Regions from separate parts of the Marinomonas sp. ABL3_031 genome, predicted to be linked through region 1. Evidence: predicted binding sites of a transcription regulator. Region 1 holds the regulator's gene; each other region holds the start of a gene.
The links. Region 1 encodes sigma-54, which starts transcription at its own class of promoters, with help from an activator protein. Its sites were predicted from a motif close to TGGCACNNNNNTTGCTNT; they were not measured.
Positions count from the first base shown of each region.

Region 2: glnT (type III glutamate--ammonia ligase) is a predicted target of sigma-54. The motif match lies at 1,678-1,695, and genes of this name have one in related genera.
Region 3: ACXAH2_RS12075 (amino acid ABC transporter substrate-binding protein) is a predicted target of sigma-54. The motif match lies at 3,004-3,021, and genes of this name have one in related genera.

Region 1 is NZ_JBSWYU010000003.1:191,629-196,599, forward strand. It holds gene ACXAH2_RS05350 (calcium/sodium antiporter) at 1-654, shown strand, start outside; gene lptC (LPS export ABC transporter periplasmic protein LptC) at 654-1,232, shown strand; gene lptA (lipopolysaccharide transport periplasmic protein LptA) at 1,216-1,722, shown strand; gene lptB (LPS export ABC transporter ATP-binding protein) at 1,726-2,451, shown strand; gene ACXAH2_RS05370 (RNA polymerase factor sigma-54) at 2,527-4,011, shown strand; gene ptsN (PTS IIA-like nitrogen regulatory protein PtsN) at 4,027-4,476, shown strand; gene ACXAH2_RS05380 (HPr family phosphocarrier protein) at 4,489-4,758, shown strand; gene mgtE (magnesium transporter) at 4,764-4,971, shown strand, end outside.
Region 2 is NZ_JBSWYU010000004.1:70,675-75,645, forward strand. It holds gene ACXAH2_RS06430 (arsenate reductase ArsC) at 1-389, opposite strand, end outside; gene ACXAH2_RS06435 (metalloregulator ArsR/SmtB family transcription factor) at 403-777, opposite strand; gene ACXAH2_RS06440 (helix-turn-helix domain-containing protein) at 907-1,560, opposite strand; gene glnT (type III glutamate--ammonia ligase) at 1,804-3,138, shown strand; gene ACXAH2_RS06450 (class II glutamine amidotransferase) at 3,184-4,086, shown strand; gene ACXAH2_RS06455 (GltB/FmdC/FwdC-like GXGXG domain-containing protein) at 4,096-4,779, shown strand; gene ACXAH2_RS06460 (FMN-binding glutamate synthase family protein) at 4,798-4,971, shown strand, end outside.
Region 3 is NZ_JBSWYU010000010.1:74,431-79,401, forward strand. It holds gene ACXAH2_RS12065 (amino acid ABC transporter permease) at 1-540, opposite strand, end outside; gene ACXAH2_RS12070 (amino acid ABC transporter permease) at 553-1,725, opposite strand; gene ACXAH2_RS12075 (amino acid ABC transporter substrate-binding protein) at 1,835-2,926, opposite strand; gene lrp (leucine-responsive transcriptional regulator Lrp) at 3,459-3,935, shown strand; gene recG (ATP-dependent DNA helicase RecG) at 3,932-4,971, opposite strand, start outside.

The sequences.
Region 1 (4,971 bases):
GAAGTCCCACTTGTATTAGGCATAACACTTCTAACAGGACTGTTAATTCATGATCAACACCTCAGCGTTCTAGATGGTGTTATCTTAGTGGCGGCATTCATGGTAATTTTGTTTTTGCTTTTAAAAGGTAGTAAAGATTTGTCCAAGGAACTAACAGAAGAACTTCCGGAAGATGACGGAAGCTCTATCGGACGTTCATTACTTATTGCGATCTTGGGTCTTGCCGTTTTAATTGGCAGCTCCAAGTTATTGGTGTGGGGTGCCATAGGAATCGCCACTCAACTTGGAGTCAGTGAATTGGTGATTGGTTTGACCATTGTCGCTATTGGTACCAGTCTACCTGAGTTAGCAGCCTCCATCAGTAGCGTGCGCAAAGGACATCACGATATCGCCATCGGTAATATCTTAGGTTCTAACATATTTAATTTAGCGACAGTCTTACCTTTACCTGCTCTGATAGCACCAGGCGTACTAGATCACAGCATTTTGACCCGTGATTACCCTTGGACACTAAGTTTAACACTGGCCTTGGTCATTGCCATTTTTGTCTTCAAGCGTACTAAGCGTAATAGCATTCCAAAATGGCTAGGACTACCACTACTGATCGCTTACGCTTTATACTTGTACATTCTAGGTACAGGTGGCCCGACTTAATGACAACTAACAAAACATTTAAAAGTCTGCGCAATATACTGATAATCGCCCTATTTAGCGCTATCATTGCAATGCTGACTTGGTATAAAAATCTACCCCAGACCAATTTAGTTGAGTCTGCGTCGTTAAGTAGTACTCCAGATTATTTTATCACTCAGGTTGTAGCGCAGAGGTATGATGCACAAGGAAATTTAATTGAGCGAATCAATGCCGAGCAAACCCTACACTACATCCAGACCTCACGCACCTTACTGGAGAATCCAAATATAGATAGATATTCTGTATCTGGTAGTTGGCACGCTCACGCTTCGCAAGGCATTATTGAGGATGGTAGTAACGACATTTTGCTGTCGAATAATGCAGAAGCCGTAAAAAAATATAAGCAATCAGAAGATGTGATCTTACACGCTGACACTATTCATTATTTAGACCAAGATAAATCCTTAACCAGTCAAGGAGATGCAATTCTTACCTCTGCTCAAGGTAAGACTTCTGCGGGCAAAATTATTACTTATATCAATTCAGAAGAAGTCGTGATGACAGGATCAGTACGAGGAAATTATGAAACAATTCACTAAATTATCTGGTTTAATTACTCTGATAACATTAAGCCAATATAGCCTTGCCCTACCTAACGACATTGAGAAACCACTTGAAATTCAAGCAGATGAAGCTTCCTTTGACCAAAATACAGGGCAAGCCATTTATAAAGGTAACGTACTTGTTAAACAAGGTTCAATTGAAATCCAAGCTCAATATTTAAAAGTAACGAGCAACCCTGAAACTCAGCAGTTCAGTAGTTTAGAGGCTTCCGGCACTCCGGCTAAATTCAGCCAGCAAGTAGACTGGAGTGGCAATATCGTTATCAGCAAAGGTAATGAAATTCACTACTCAACAGATGAAGGTAAACTTGAAATCATTGGTGAGGGCTATCTAAGTCGCATGCAAAATTCCATCTCTGCTGACTATATTCTCTATAGGATCGATGACGGCACATTCAGTGCCGAGAAAAAAGATTCCGGTCGCGTATCAATGACCCTACAACCACAAACAGGCAAGGCAAACTAACCCATGGCTCGACTGGAAGCAAAACATCTGGCTAAAAGCTACAAAAAGCGCCCTGTTGTGAAAGACGTCTCCGTTGCTGTTGAATCGGGGCAAGCCGTAGGTTTGCTGGGCCCAAATGGTGCGGGCAAAACCACGTGTTTTTATATGATAGTCGGTATGGTTGCCAATGATGCCGGGGGGATTTTTATTGACGACCAAGACATTACTCAAGATGCTATGCATGTACGCGCCCAAAAAGGCGTGGGATATTTACCGCAAGAGGCCTCCATTTTCAGAAAAATGTCCGTTGAAGATAATATTTCAGCCATTTTAGAAACCCGTAAAGAACTGTCTAAAACTGAGCAGAAGGAACGTCTAGAATCATTACTGGAAGAATTCAACATCACTCACATTCGTAAAAATTTAGGCATGGCCCTGTCTGGTGGCGAGCGTCGCAGAGTCGAAATTGCACGTGCTTTGGCAATGAATCCTAAATTCATTTTATTAGACGAGCCTTTTGCAGGGGTTGATCCGATTTCTGTAGGCGATATAAAGCTGATTATTAAGCATTTACAAGACAACGGCATTGGCGTTTTAATTACCGACCATAATGTAAGAGAAACGCTGGATATTTGTGACAAAGCTTACATTGTGGGCAATGGTTATATCATAGCTTCTGGTGATGCCAGTGAAGTCATTAACAATGAACAAGTAAAAAAAGTCTATTTAGGCGACGACTTCCGCCTGTAACCCCTTATCATTATTGTAGAAAGGGAGTAATATGCATAACTCGTTCCAATTTATTAAATCAGACAGAGTTGCTCCATGAAGCAGTCTTTACAGCTAAAGCTCGGTCAACAATTAACCATGACCCCGCAGTTGCAACAAGCCATTCGTTTGCTGCAACTTTCGACATTGGATTTAAAACAAGAGATTCATGAATTCCTTGAATCCAATCCTTTGCTGGAATTAGATGACGACGAATTAACTGCCATCGACTTACCTGCTAGCATTGAATCTAAAGTCGAAAACGATACAAGCAAAGAAAAGGCAAACAGTGAGTCAGCCGAAGAAGCCCGATTAGAATCAGAATGGACGGAAAGTATCCCTGAAGAGCTTTCAATTGATAGCAACTGGGATGATACCTACCAAAGCTCAGCCGCCGTAAGCGATGCGACTAGCTTCGATAATGAAATGGACTTTGAAAGTCGTAATGCTCCAGCAGAGAGCATTCAAGACCATTTAATTTGGCAACTCAACCTAACCCACATGTCAGACCGTGATTTGGAGATTGCTTACGCGATTGTTGATTGCGTTCAGCCTGACGGTTATCTGAGCATGTCATTAGAAGACATTCTAGAATCTCTTACAAGTGATCTAGAAGAACTTGAATTGGATGAAATTCAAGCCGTACAACACAGACTGCAACGCTTTGACCCTGTGGGTGTATGCTCAATTGATTTACGCGATTGTCTGCTGGTGCAATTAGAAGCATTTCAAGACCACCCTCTATTCAAAAGCACACAAAACCTGATCAGTCATTATTTAAATCTGCTAGGCAGTCGAGACTTCGTGCAGTTAAGCCGCAAAACCAAGCTTAAAGACGAAGCGCTTAAAGAAGTTATTCATCTTATTCAGCAACTTAACCCGCGTCCAGGTTCGGCCATTGATGAAGACGATACGGATTATGTCATACCAGATGTGTCAGTCAAAAAGCGTAACGGCATTTGGCAAGTCGAATTGAATAATGATGCTTTACCACCGATCAAGATTAACGAAACCTATTCCGCCATGGCTAACACAGCCTCTACTGCAGAAGATGTAAGCTACATCAAAAATTCATTACAAGAAGCCAAATGGTTCATGAAGAGTTTACAAAGTCGTAATGAAACTCTGTTAAAAGTAGCCAGTTGTATTGTGAGTCGCCAGATTGCTTTTTTCGAACTCGGCGAAGAAGCCATGAAACCTATGGTATTACACGATGTTGCAGAAGAAGTAGGCATGCATGAATCCACTATTTCTCGTGTCACTACGCAAAAATACATGCATACACCAAAAGGCATTTTTGAATTGAAATACTTCTTTTCAAGCCATGTTAATACTGCATCAGGCGGTGAATGTTCTTCGACCGCCATACGCGCTATGATTAAAAAATTGGTGGCTGATGAACCTGCTAAGAAACCACTTAGTGATAATAAACTGGCAACCATCTTGGCAGATCAAGGCATTCAAGTAGCAAGACGTACCGTTGCCAAATATCGTGAGGCGATGAATATTCCGCCTTCCAATGAACGAAAAAGATTGATTTAACAGGTATTAAGTATCATGCCATTAAATTCACTACTAAAAGCCGATCTTGTGCTTGCTAAACAAGACATTGTTAGCAAAAAACGTGTTCTTGAAAGTTTGGCGGAGATCACTTCTAACCGTCTACATTGTGATAATGAAGCTGTCTATGACGCCTTGTTGGCACGTGAGAAATTAGGTAGTACCGGTATAGGAAATGGCATTGCCATTCCACATTGTCGTCTTGAATCTGCCAATCATACAGCCGTTGTTATTATGTCCCTACAAAGTCCTATTGATTTTGACTCTGTCGACAAACAGCCTGTTGACTTGATCTTCGCCTTAATTGTACCGCCTCACGAATGCGATCAACACTTATCGACTTTAGCGCAAATTGCAGAATTAGCGCAGTCACCAGACGCACTAGCAAAACTTCGCAACGCACAAACTAATAAAGAGTTGTACACTAGCTTTGAATCTTTAATATAAGGATGAAACAGCATGCAGGAAGAATCCATCACTATTATCAACAAGCTTGGACTGCATGCCCGTGCTGCAGGCAAGCTGGTTGAAACCACATCACGTTTCTCATGTGATATTACCATTGAGAAGGATGGCCGTAATGTTGACGGCAAAAGCATCATGGCAATGATGATGCTCGCTGCTGGCAAAGGTACTGAAATCACCGTTAAAACCAATGGAGAAGATGAGGAAGAAGCGATTAAAGCCGTCTTGGCTTTGATTAATGATCGTTTTGGTGAAGACGAGTAGTTTTGATGCCAGAAAAAACGTTAAGCCATCTGCAGACAGTTAGTGAGTCCCTTGAGTCTGGGGCCACTATGCAGGCACGTTATCTGCTTAACGGCGCTCTACCTGCGCAAGATGTAGCCCGTCTACTCGAATCTTCCCCCCCAAAAGAGCGTAAATTACTTTGGGAGTTAATTGACTCTAAAAACGAAGGGGAAGTCCTTCAATATCTAAGTG
Region 2 (4,971 bases), on a different contig from region 1:
ACCCTTTCTTCAATGGTGTTAATACAGGCCATAAAGGCTTGCTGTTTTTCTGTTTCATCGCCTTCTAACTTGGACGGATCAGCAAGCCCCCAATGCACTTTTAAACTCTTGCCGAAGTATACTGGGCAGGTTTCCCCCGCTGCCGAGTCACATACAGTAATGACCAGATCGGGGGCAAAGTCTTCAAAGTCATCCCAAGACTGGCTGTGTAGATTGTCCGTGGCATAGCCTGCTTGCTGTAAATATTTAATCGACAAGGGATGAACTTCCCCCACAGGTTGGCTGCCCGCGCTTTTGGCTTCGATCATATCGCTAGCCATGCCATTGGTAATGGCTTCAGACAAAATACTACGACAACGATTGTGAGTGCAGATGTACAAAATTTTCATATCAACCTCATGGTTAGCAACAATGGTTGGATGCCGTTTGGCATGCTTTTAAGATAGTTAAAGCTTGCTGATAGTAGTCAGGATTATGTTGAGCCGTATTTTGAATGACTTGTTTTGCCCATTCTGGCAGTTGTTCATGAATTTGGTAATAAACCCATTTGCCTCGACGTTGATCTTGTAAAATACCGCATTTACGTAGCTCTGCCAGATGGCGTGAGGTTTTTGGTTGGTCTAATTGTAAGGCATCTTGTAGATCACAGACGCAGGCTTCCCCTGTCTGAGAAATCAGTAATAAGGTCTTTAAACGAGTGTCATCTGCCAAGCATTTATAGAAAGTTAAAGGCGTCATAATAAAAATATGTGGTAAATAATATATGTGAAATTTCATATATTATTGATCGAAAGTCAAGCTCCGGTGCAACGTTAGTGAGTTTAATGATGGGGATCAGAATAGATTTGTATTTAATCTCAAGTCGATGAGGTTAAGATAAGAGCAATAACTTGCTGCAGTGCGTTGTTAGATCTCTTTACTGTGGGTGATAAAAGACAACAGTTTGATCGGTACATCAAGCAACGCTTCTGGTCCGTGAGGAATGCTGGAATCGAAGGATAAAGAATCCCCTTTCTCCATGTGGTAAAGCTTATTACCGTGACGATACATGATTTCTCCTTCTAGGATGTAAATAAACTCCTGTCCAGGATGAGAAAATGTCGGGAAGATTTCACTTGCATCGTCCATTGTGATGAGAAAAGGTTCAACAATCTGAGTTTCACCGCGAGTGTAATTCAGTAGATGGTAAGTATGTCCTTTTTCGGTTCCTCTTCTGACTACTTCCATTCCTTGGCCTGCTTTTGTATGTTGAGCTCCCCCTTCAGGACGATCATAGTCGGCAAAAAGTTGTGAAATAGATAGGCCAATTGCATCACACAGGCGTCCAAGCGTATCCAAACTTGTCGATACTTGCGCGTTTTCTATTTTACTTACCATGCCTTGACTGAGTTTTGCGATGCGAGCGACATCCGCTATTTTCAGGTTTTGTGCCATCCGTTTACGTTTTACTTGCATGGCAATGTAATCTTCCAATCTCAAACGTGGCGACTGTTCTCTGTCCTGACTAATTTCGCCCTCTTTAAGTGCTTTTATGTGTCTTGATGGTGCGTCGCTTGTCATTTTCTTAAAACCCTTATTCTTCGTATGCTCATTGTAGCAGCTTTTTTTTGAGTCATTATCTTCTTAGCATTGGCTTATTTCTTTTAAGGAAAATAAATTTACTTAAAGAGAATGTCGTGGCAAGATATTTGCTTTCTTGAAGGGAATAATAGTTTCCCTTTAGGAATTTTTCGGGCGAACATGATGATAGTCGCTTGCTTTGAATGTTCCATAAGTTGTCCAAATGAACTTAGGAGTAATGTAATGCAATATAACGAAGTCACAAGTTTTTTAGAATCAAATAAGATCAAATATGTACTTGCCCAGTTTGTTGACATTCATGGTGTTGCCAAGACTAAGTCAGTACCGGCAAAAAATATCTTCGATGTGGTTGAAGAAGGTGCTGGGTTCGCAGGTTTTGCTGTTACTGGATTGGCGATGGAACCTCATGGTCCTGATTTTCTCGCCCGTGGAGATCTATCAACCTTGAGTATTGTACCTTGGCAGCCAGGTTATGCGCGTCTTGCTTGTGATGGTTACGTTAATAATGCGCCTTATCCTTATTGCTCCCGTGTGGTGCTAAAAAAGCAATTGCAGCGTTTGGAAGAAAAAGGTTGGACACTGAATACTGGATTGGAGCCAGAGTTTTATCTATTTAAAAAAGGGGAAAGTGGGCAGTTAACTCCGGTGGATGCTTCAGATACCCTAGATAAGCCATGTTATGACTATAAAGGCTTGTCTCGCTCACGAGAATTTTTGGAGCGTTTAGTTGAAGCGCTTCAAGCGGTTGATTTTGATGTCTATCAGATAGACCACGAAGATGCGAACGGTCAGTTTGAAATCAATTATACCTACAGCGATGCTCTCGAATCCGCGGATCGTTTTACGTTTGTTCGTATGGCCGCAGGTGAGATAGCCAATGATATGGGCATTATTTGTTCTTTTATGCCAAAACCTGCTGCAGACAAAACAGGTAATGGTATGCACTTCCATTTATCCATCACAGATGAATCTGGCAAGAATTTGTTTAGTGATGACAGTGATAAGTATGGTATGGGGCTATCAAAAATGGCTTATCACTTTACGGCCGGTATTCTTGCCCACGCTAAGGCCATTTGTGCCTTTGCGGCGCCAACAGTGAACTCATACAAGCGCCTGGTGGTGGGTGGTAATAGTTCTGGGGCAACTTGGGCACCAGCTTATGAGTGTTATGGTGACAATAACCGCTCCGCTTTAATTCGTGTGCCTTATGGTCGCTTAGAGTTCCGTCTACCTGACTCAGGTTGTAACCCTTATCTTGTACATTCCGCTTTGATTGCGGCGGGTTTAGATGGCATTGAGCGTGAGCTTGATCCTGGTGAACCAATGAATATCAACCTATACAATTTAACACTTGAAGACATTATCGCGAAAAACATTTCTATTCTCCCACAGACGTTAGGAGACGCTCTTGATGAGCTTGAAAAAGACACTGTGTTTGTTGACGCAATGGGTCGTGACATTGTTGAAGAGTTTTTAAAGGTTAAGCGTGCGGAGTGGGGTGAATATTTGCGCCATGTTTCTGACTGGGAACTGAAGCGCTACGCTGAATTTTTCTAATTGCTACCAGTGAGCTAAAAAATTAATTAAACAGAGGTTTCTGCCATGTGTGGAATAGTGGGTCTTTATCTGAAAAACGATAAATATGAAGGCAAATTGGGTGCGCTTTTTGAACCCATGTTGGTCGCGATGACGGATCGTGGCCCGGACAGTGCAGGCTTTGCGATTTATGGTGATGATGTTGCCTCTGATTGGGTGAAGTTAACCTTACGTCATCCAAGTGACACTTTTCATTGGGCAGATCTTGCGGATCAGTTAGCCACCGCATTGGCTTGTGAAGTGGACTGGATGCAGAACGCTAATGTGGCAGTACTGAAAGTGAACGCAACGGAAATGAGTGTACGTGATTGGATGGCCATGAATGCGAAGGATGTTTTGATTCTGAGTGCGGGCCATTCGATTGAGATTCTAAAAGAAGTGGGCCTTCCAGAAAACATTGCTTCGAAATTTAACCTAGAGGGTATGAAAGGCAGTCATATTATAGGACATACTCGCATGGCGACAGAGTCGGCGGTGACCATGGAAGGCAGTCATCCGTTTTCTACAGGATCCGATTTATGTCTTGTGCACAACGGCTCATTATCAAACCATAATCGCCTACGTGATAAATTGAAGCGCGAGGGCATCTCTTTTGAAACTGAAAATGATTCTGAGGTAGCCGCCGGATACCTGACTTGGCGCTTAAATAATGGTGATTCGTTGAAAGTGGCTTTAGAAAATGCGTTGAAAGATCTTGATGGTTTTTTCACTTTCACTATCGGTACCAAAGATGGCTTTGCTGTGATGCGTGATCCTATTGCCTGTAAGCCTGCAGTATTAGCGGAAACAGAAGACTATGTGGCGATGGCCTCTGAGTACCAAGCTTTGGCTTCATTACCAGGTATTGAACATGCCACCGTGTGGGAACCTGAGCCAGCAAGATTCTACATTTGGGAACGCAAGTCGTAGGGGAATAACATGAAAACATTTGATTTAGCCACCAGCAGCATTCGTGAACTGAACCAGGCACTGCATGCTCAACAGGCTTCACTTACCGAACAAGAATGGTGCGTTACCAACTCTAAAGGGGACCACAATATTGCTGTTGGTCTGGATGCGGATTTGCAAGTTGATATTCACGGTCATGCAGGTTACTTCTGTGCCGGAATGAATAAAACCGCCAGCGTTACCGTTCATGGCAATGCTGGTCAAGGTCTTGCTGAGAATATGATGTCAGGTGTGGTACGTGTAAAAGGTGACGCATCGCAGGCCGCAGGCGCGACGGCACAAGGAGGTTTGTTGGTCATTGAAGGCAATGCCGGGGCACGTTGTGGTATTTCCATGAAAGGTGTGGACATAGTGGTAAAGGGCAGTGTGGGTCACATGAGTTGCTTCATGGGGCAATCTGGTTCTCTTGTCGTATGTGGCGATGCGGGTGAAGCCTTGGGTGACTCACTTTATGAAGTGCATATTTATGTTAAAGGTGAAGTGAAATCACTTGGGGCGGACTGCATACAAAAAGAAATGCGCCCAGAGCATATTGAAGAGCTGAGCGGACTGCTGGCCAAGGCTGGTGTGGACGAGGATCCAGCTTCTTTTAAGCGCTATGGCTCGGCACGTCAGCTTTATACCTTCAAAGTTGATAATGCATCGGCATACTAAATATTAGAGGTGAGAATCATGAGTAACGAATCTAACGACACTACAAGCTTAAGAGAATCTGCCACCTTTGATCGTGCCACCATGGCAGAAATACGCCGTGCTGCTGATACAGGTATTTATGATATTCGTGGCTTTGGTGCCAAGCGTAAAGTGCCGCATTTTGATGATTTGCTTTTTTTGGGAGCGAGTATG
Region 3 (4,971 bases), on a different contig from region 1:
AGCCAATACTACACCTAATGGGAAGGAAGCGACGATACCTACCACACCCAGAAGAGTTGTTAGGAACAAGCCACCCCAAAGTGATGTTTCAACGACTGGAAGACCAAAAACACCGCCCGCAAACAAAATGAAAGCAACGATTGGGTAAACAACTAAGATGGTAGCCGTCAGGTATACCTTGTTGATCGATTTAACGGCAAACATACCGATAAGCACGACCAATAAGATTAGTGCAATGTTGATGCGCCAGTATTCTTCTTCAGGATACAAGCCATACATGAACTGATCAAAGTAGGCCCCGACAAAGGCCCAACAGGCACCACCGCCCGTACAGGCAGTCTTGTTAGCGCCTTGCCATGTGGCGTCAATGAAACCCCATTGCACAACCGGTGGAACAATTAAATAAATGATATATAGGCTGAACAAAGTCAGCACAACATTCAAAGGTGATGAGAAAAAGTTATTACGTATCCAAGCAACTGGACCAACCGCGTCAGACGGTGGTGGGAGGCTTGGAGATGGTTTAAATTCGATCGCCATAAGTTTGCCTCCTTAACGTTCAACTAATGCCATACGCTTGTTATACCAGTTCATAAAGAGTGAGATAGACAAACTCAAAGAACCGTAAACCAGCATACAAAGACCAATGGTTTCAATTGCCTGACCCGTTTGATTCAGGGTTGTTCCCATTACCACTGCGACCAACTCAGGGTAAGCGATAGCGGCCCCCAATGACGAATTTTTCGCCAAATTCAAGTATTGACTGGTCAGTGGTGGAATAATAACGCGCAGTGCTTGAGGTAACACGATTAGACGTTGTGTTAAGCCGTCAGGTAAACCCAAAGAGCGGGACGCTTCCGTTTGTCCCCAGTTAACCGACAAGATACCGGCTCTTACAATTTCAGCAATGAAAGCCCCTGTGTAAGTGGACAAAGCAATTAATACCGCAACAAATTCAGGCACTAATACCATGCCTCCAGTCACGTTAAAGCGGCTTTTCTGTGGTAGGTCAAACTCAACAGGGAAGCCAGTTGCAGCAAAAGCGATCAAGGTCACAAGGACAATTGTACCTAAAGACGCCCAGTAAGCGGGGAACCAATCTCCTGTTTTTTTCTGGCGTTCTTTTGCCCAGCGTACGATGAAGAAAGACGCCACGATAGAAGCAAGAAAAGCGACCAGTACGATACTTGAACCGTCTTGGAACTCAGGATTTGGAGAGTAGATACCGCGCATATTGATGAAGAAATCACCAAAAATAATACTGTCACGAGGATGGGGCATAGCGGCCAATACCGCGAAATACCAGAAGAACATTTGTAACAGCAAAGGTAAGTTACGCAGTGTCTCAATGTAAACGGTTGCTAAGCGTGCCACCAACCAATTATTAGACAAACGGGCGAGACCCATAATGACACCAATAATGGTGGCTAGGACGATACCCATTAGGGAAATAACGAAGGTGTTGATTAACGCCACTACAAAAGCACGACCATAGGTGTTGGCTTCAGTGTATTCAATGAGGTGAATTAGGATGGGGAAGCCCGCTGGTTCATTTAAAAAGCTGAAACCAGTAGAAATTCCGCGTGTTTGTAAGTTAGCTTGTAGATTGCTGAATAAATAATAGCCAACAAAAACTACAATGACTAACAATGCTGCTTGAAAGATTAAGGCTCGATTGCCCGCGTCATGCAAGAAGCTTGAATTTGAGTTTGTATTATCGCTCATCTTGTTTAAGGCAGTGATATGCTCGTCAGATGTAATCAGATATGAAATGGCGCAGCACACTTATAGAGTGAAGTGGCTGCGCCAATTTTTTAGATAGGTTTAAGGGGTATTAACGAACTGGTGGCGCATACATTACGCCGCCTTCAGTCCAAAGATTGTTAATACCACGAGGTAAACCTACTGGTGTGTTCGGACCAATGTTGTTTTCGAACACTTCACCGTAGTTGCCTACTTCAGCAATGATATTGTAAGCCCAATCAGCACTTAGACCTAAAGACTCGCCCAAGTTGCCTTCAGCGCCAAGAAGACGAAGAATACCAGGATCTTTTGAAGAGCCTTTGACTTCAGCAACGTTTTGAGAGTTGATGCCCATTTCTTCAGCGTTTACTTGTACGAACAATGCCCAAGTTACGATGTCTTTCCACTGGTTATCGCCGTGACGAACAACTGGGCCTAGAGGCTCTTTAGAAATGGTTTCTGGAAGAATGATGTGCGCACTTGGATCAGACAATTTAGTACGATGTGCTGCTAGACCAGATTTATCAGTAGTGAATACATCACAGCGACCTGATGCATAAGCAGAAAGTGCTTCGTCTGCTTTCTGTACGACGACAGGAACGTAGTTCATCTCGTGTTTGCGGAAGAAATCCGCCATGTTTAGCTCAGTGGTTGTACCTTGCTCAGTACAAACTGTTGTACCATCTAGATCCAATGCAGACTCGACACCTAAATCCTTACGAACCATGAAACCTTGACCGTCATAGAAGTTCACTGCTGTGAAGTCTAGACCCAAGGCGGTATCACGAGTGTAGGTCCATGTTGTGTTACGCGCCAACATGTCAATTTCACCAGACTGAAGTGCTGTGAAACGCTCTTTCGCTGAAAGCGGTGTGAATTTGACGGCTTGTGCATCCCCGAAAATAGCGGCGGCTGTTGCTCGACAAGCGTCAACATCGATACCTGACCAGTTACCAGACTCATCAGCATTAGAGAATCCTGGAACCCCTTGGCTAACACCACACTGAATAAAACCTTTCGCTTTCACATTGTTAAGAGTACTGCTGGTTGTTGAAGTAGGCGCTTCAGCGGTGGTCGCTGCAACAGGTGTGGTTTCTGTATTATCTCCACCTACAAGTGAAAAGGTGATCCCTGCTCCAACCGCAGCGGCAACTACAGCGGTCGTAATTAATTTAGAATTCATTATCTTGAGCCTCCCAGGCGATTTTATTTATATTGTAACTTTGTATTTATTGATAGATTTGAATCTATTTGATCGATGAAGCAAACATAATGCCAACATTAAATTATTCTTGTTGTGCTTGATATGCAGACGAATCCTCTAACGGAACGTCACATCCCCCTATAGAATTACTCTTTTGCGCCTTAGTCAAGGATAAAATGTCAAAAGTGAAAGGTATTTTACTCATTATTTGCACTTTATTAGTCGAAATTTGGACTAAGTATGATTTTTTAATTCCATGCCATGTAAGAGAAAAAAATAAACAAAAACAAAGCCTTAAAATGTGGTCAATGGTTTTTCTTTGCTCTTTTTTTGGGCGTTTTACAGAATCGGCGAGCTTGAATTGTGCATGATGGTTTTTTTGCCTTGTTTTGGTGCTTTTTCAAGCTATAAAAACCCTACAAAATATATTGGATAAAGCGCTTTCCCAAAATTGTGCTCTGCATGATAAACTTAAGCATTCTTAGCAGTTTAGTAAGGAGATCCATATCAAATGGATAACTCAACAAAACCACTTGATCGATTGGACAAAAAAATACTTAGAGAGTTGCAAATAAACGGTCGTTTATCCAATGTTGAATTGGCAAGTCGTGTTGGTTTGAGTGCCACTCCTTGTTTAGAGCGTGTACGTCGATTAGAGCGCAATGGTTATATTACAGGCTACTGTGCCCTAGTGAATCCAAAGAAAGTTGATGCTGGTTTGTTGGTATTTGTTGAAATTCGCTTGAAAACCACGTCACCTGAAGGCTTTAATGAATTCAAAACAGCGGTAGCGGAAATTCCTGAAATTCTAGAGTGTCATCTCATTGCAGGGGATTTTGAGTACCTATTAAAGGCACGCGTCTCTAATATGGATTCGTATCGATTGCTGCTTGGTGAAACCTTGTTGACCTTGCCGCACGTTCGAGAGTCGCGCACCTATGTGGCGATGGAAGAAGTGAAGAACACCACAGTGGTGAGCATTCCTTAGACATTTAAATACTGAGCATGATTCGGCAGCCAGCGACTTAGTAAAGGTGGAATATGCTCAGGATACTGCTGAAATAATAGTCCCGCTGCTTGTTGTACATCATCCAACAGTGATTTGTCTCTTTGCAGGTCTGCGACCTTAAATTCCCACAAACCAGTTTGACGTGTTCCCAATAGTTCCCCAGGTCCACGTAGCTCTAGATCTTTCTCGGCAATTTTAAAGCCATCACTGGTTTCGCGCATGGTAGACAGTCTGGTTTTGCCTTGCTGACCAAGCGGCGCTTTATAGAGCAAGACACAATGGCTGGCGGCTTGCCCACGACCTACACGACCTCTTAGTTGGTGTAATTGAGCTAAACCGAGGCGCTCAGGGTTTTCAATCACCATTAAACTGGCGTTGGGCACATCCACACCCACCTCGATCACAGTCGTTGCTACCAAGAGCTGAATGTCACCAGCTTTAAATCGACTCATGATGTCGGCTTTTTCTTGTGCTTTGAGACGGCCATGTACTAGGCCAATACTAAGCCCTGCTAATTGCTTTTGTAGAATCTGTGCTGTGTCTTCTGCAGCCTGGCATTGTAAGGCTTCAGATTCCTCAATCAGAGTACAGACCCAATAAGCTTGTTTACCTTGCTGACAGGCATTTTGCACCCTATCTATAACTTCTTGGCGTCGTTGGTCGGATACCACTATGGTATTCACTGGCGTTCGACCTGGTGGTAGTTCATCTATGATGGAACAATCCAGATCCGCATAAGCTGACATGGCTAACGTGCGGGGAATAGGGGTCGCCGTCATGATTAACTGATGTGGCTGAATACCGTGTTTCATGCCTTTTTCCCGTAAGGCCATACGCTGATGAACACCAAACCTATGCTGTTCATCAATGATGGCCAGAGCCAAACGATCAAACTCAACTGATTCTTGGAACAAAGCATGCGTACCGACCACAATATGGGCTTCCCCAGTGGCGATTTTATGCAGTTCGGTTTCTCGGCTTTTGCCTTTGAGCTTGCCCGTCATCCAGGCCACCT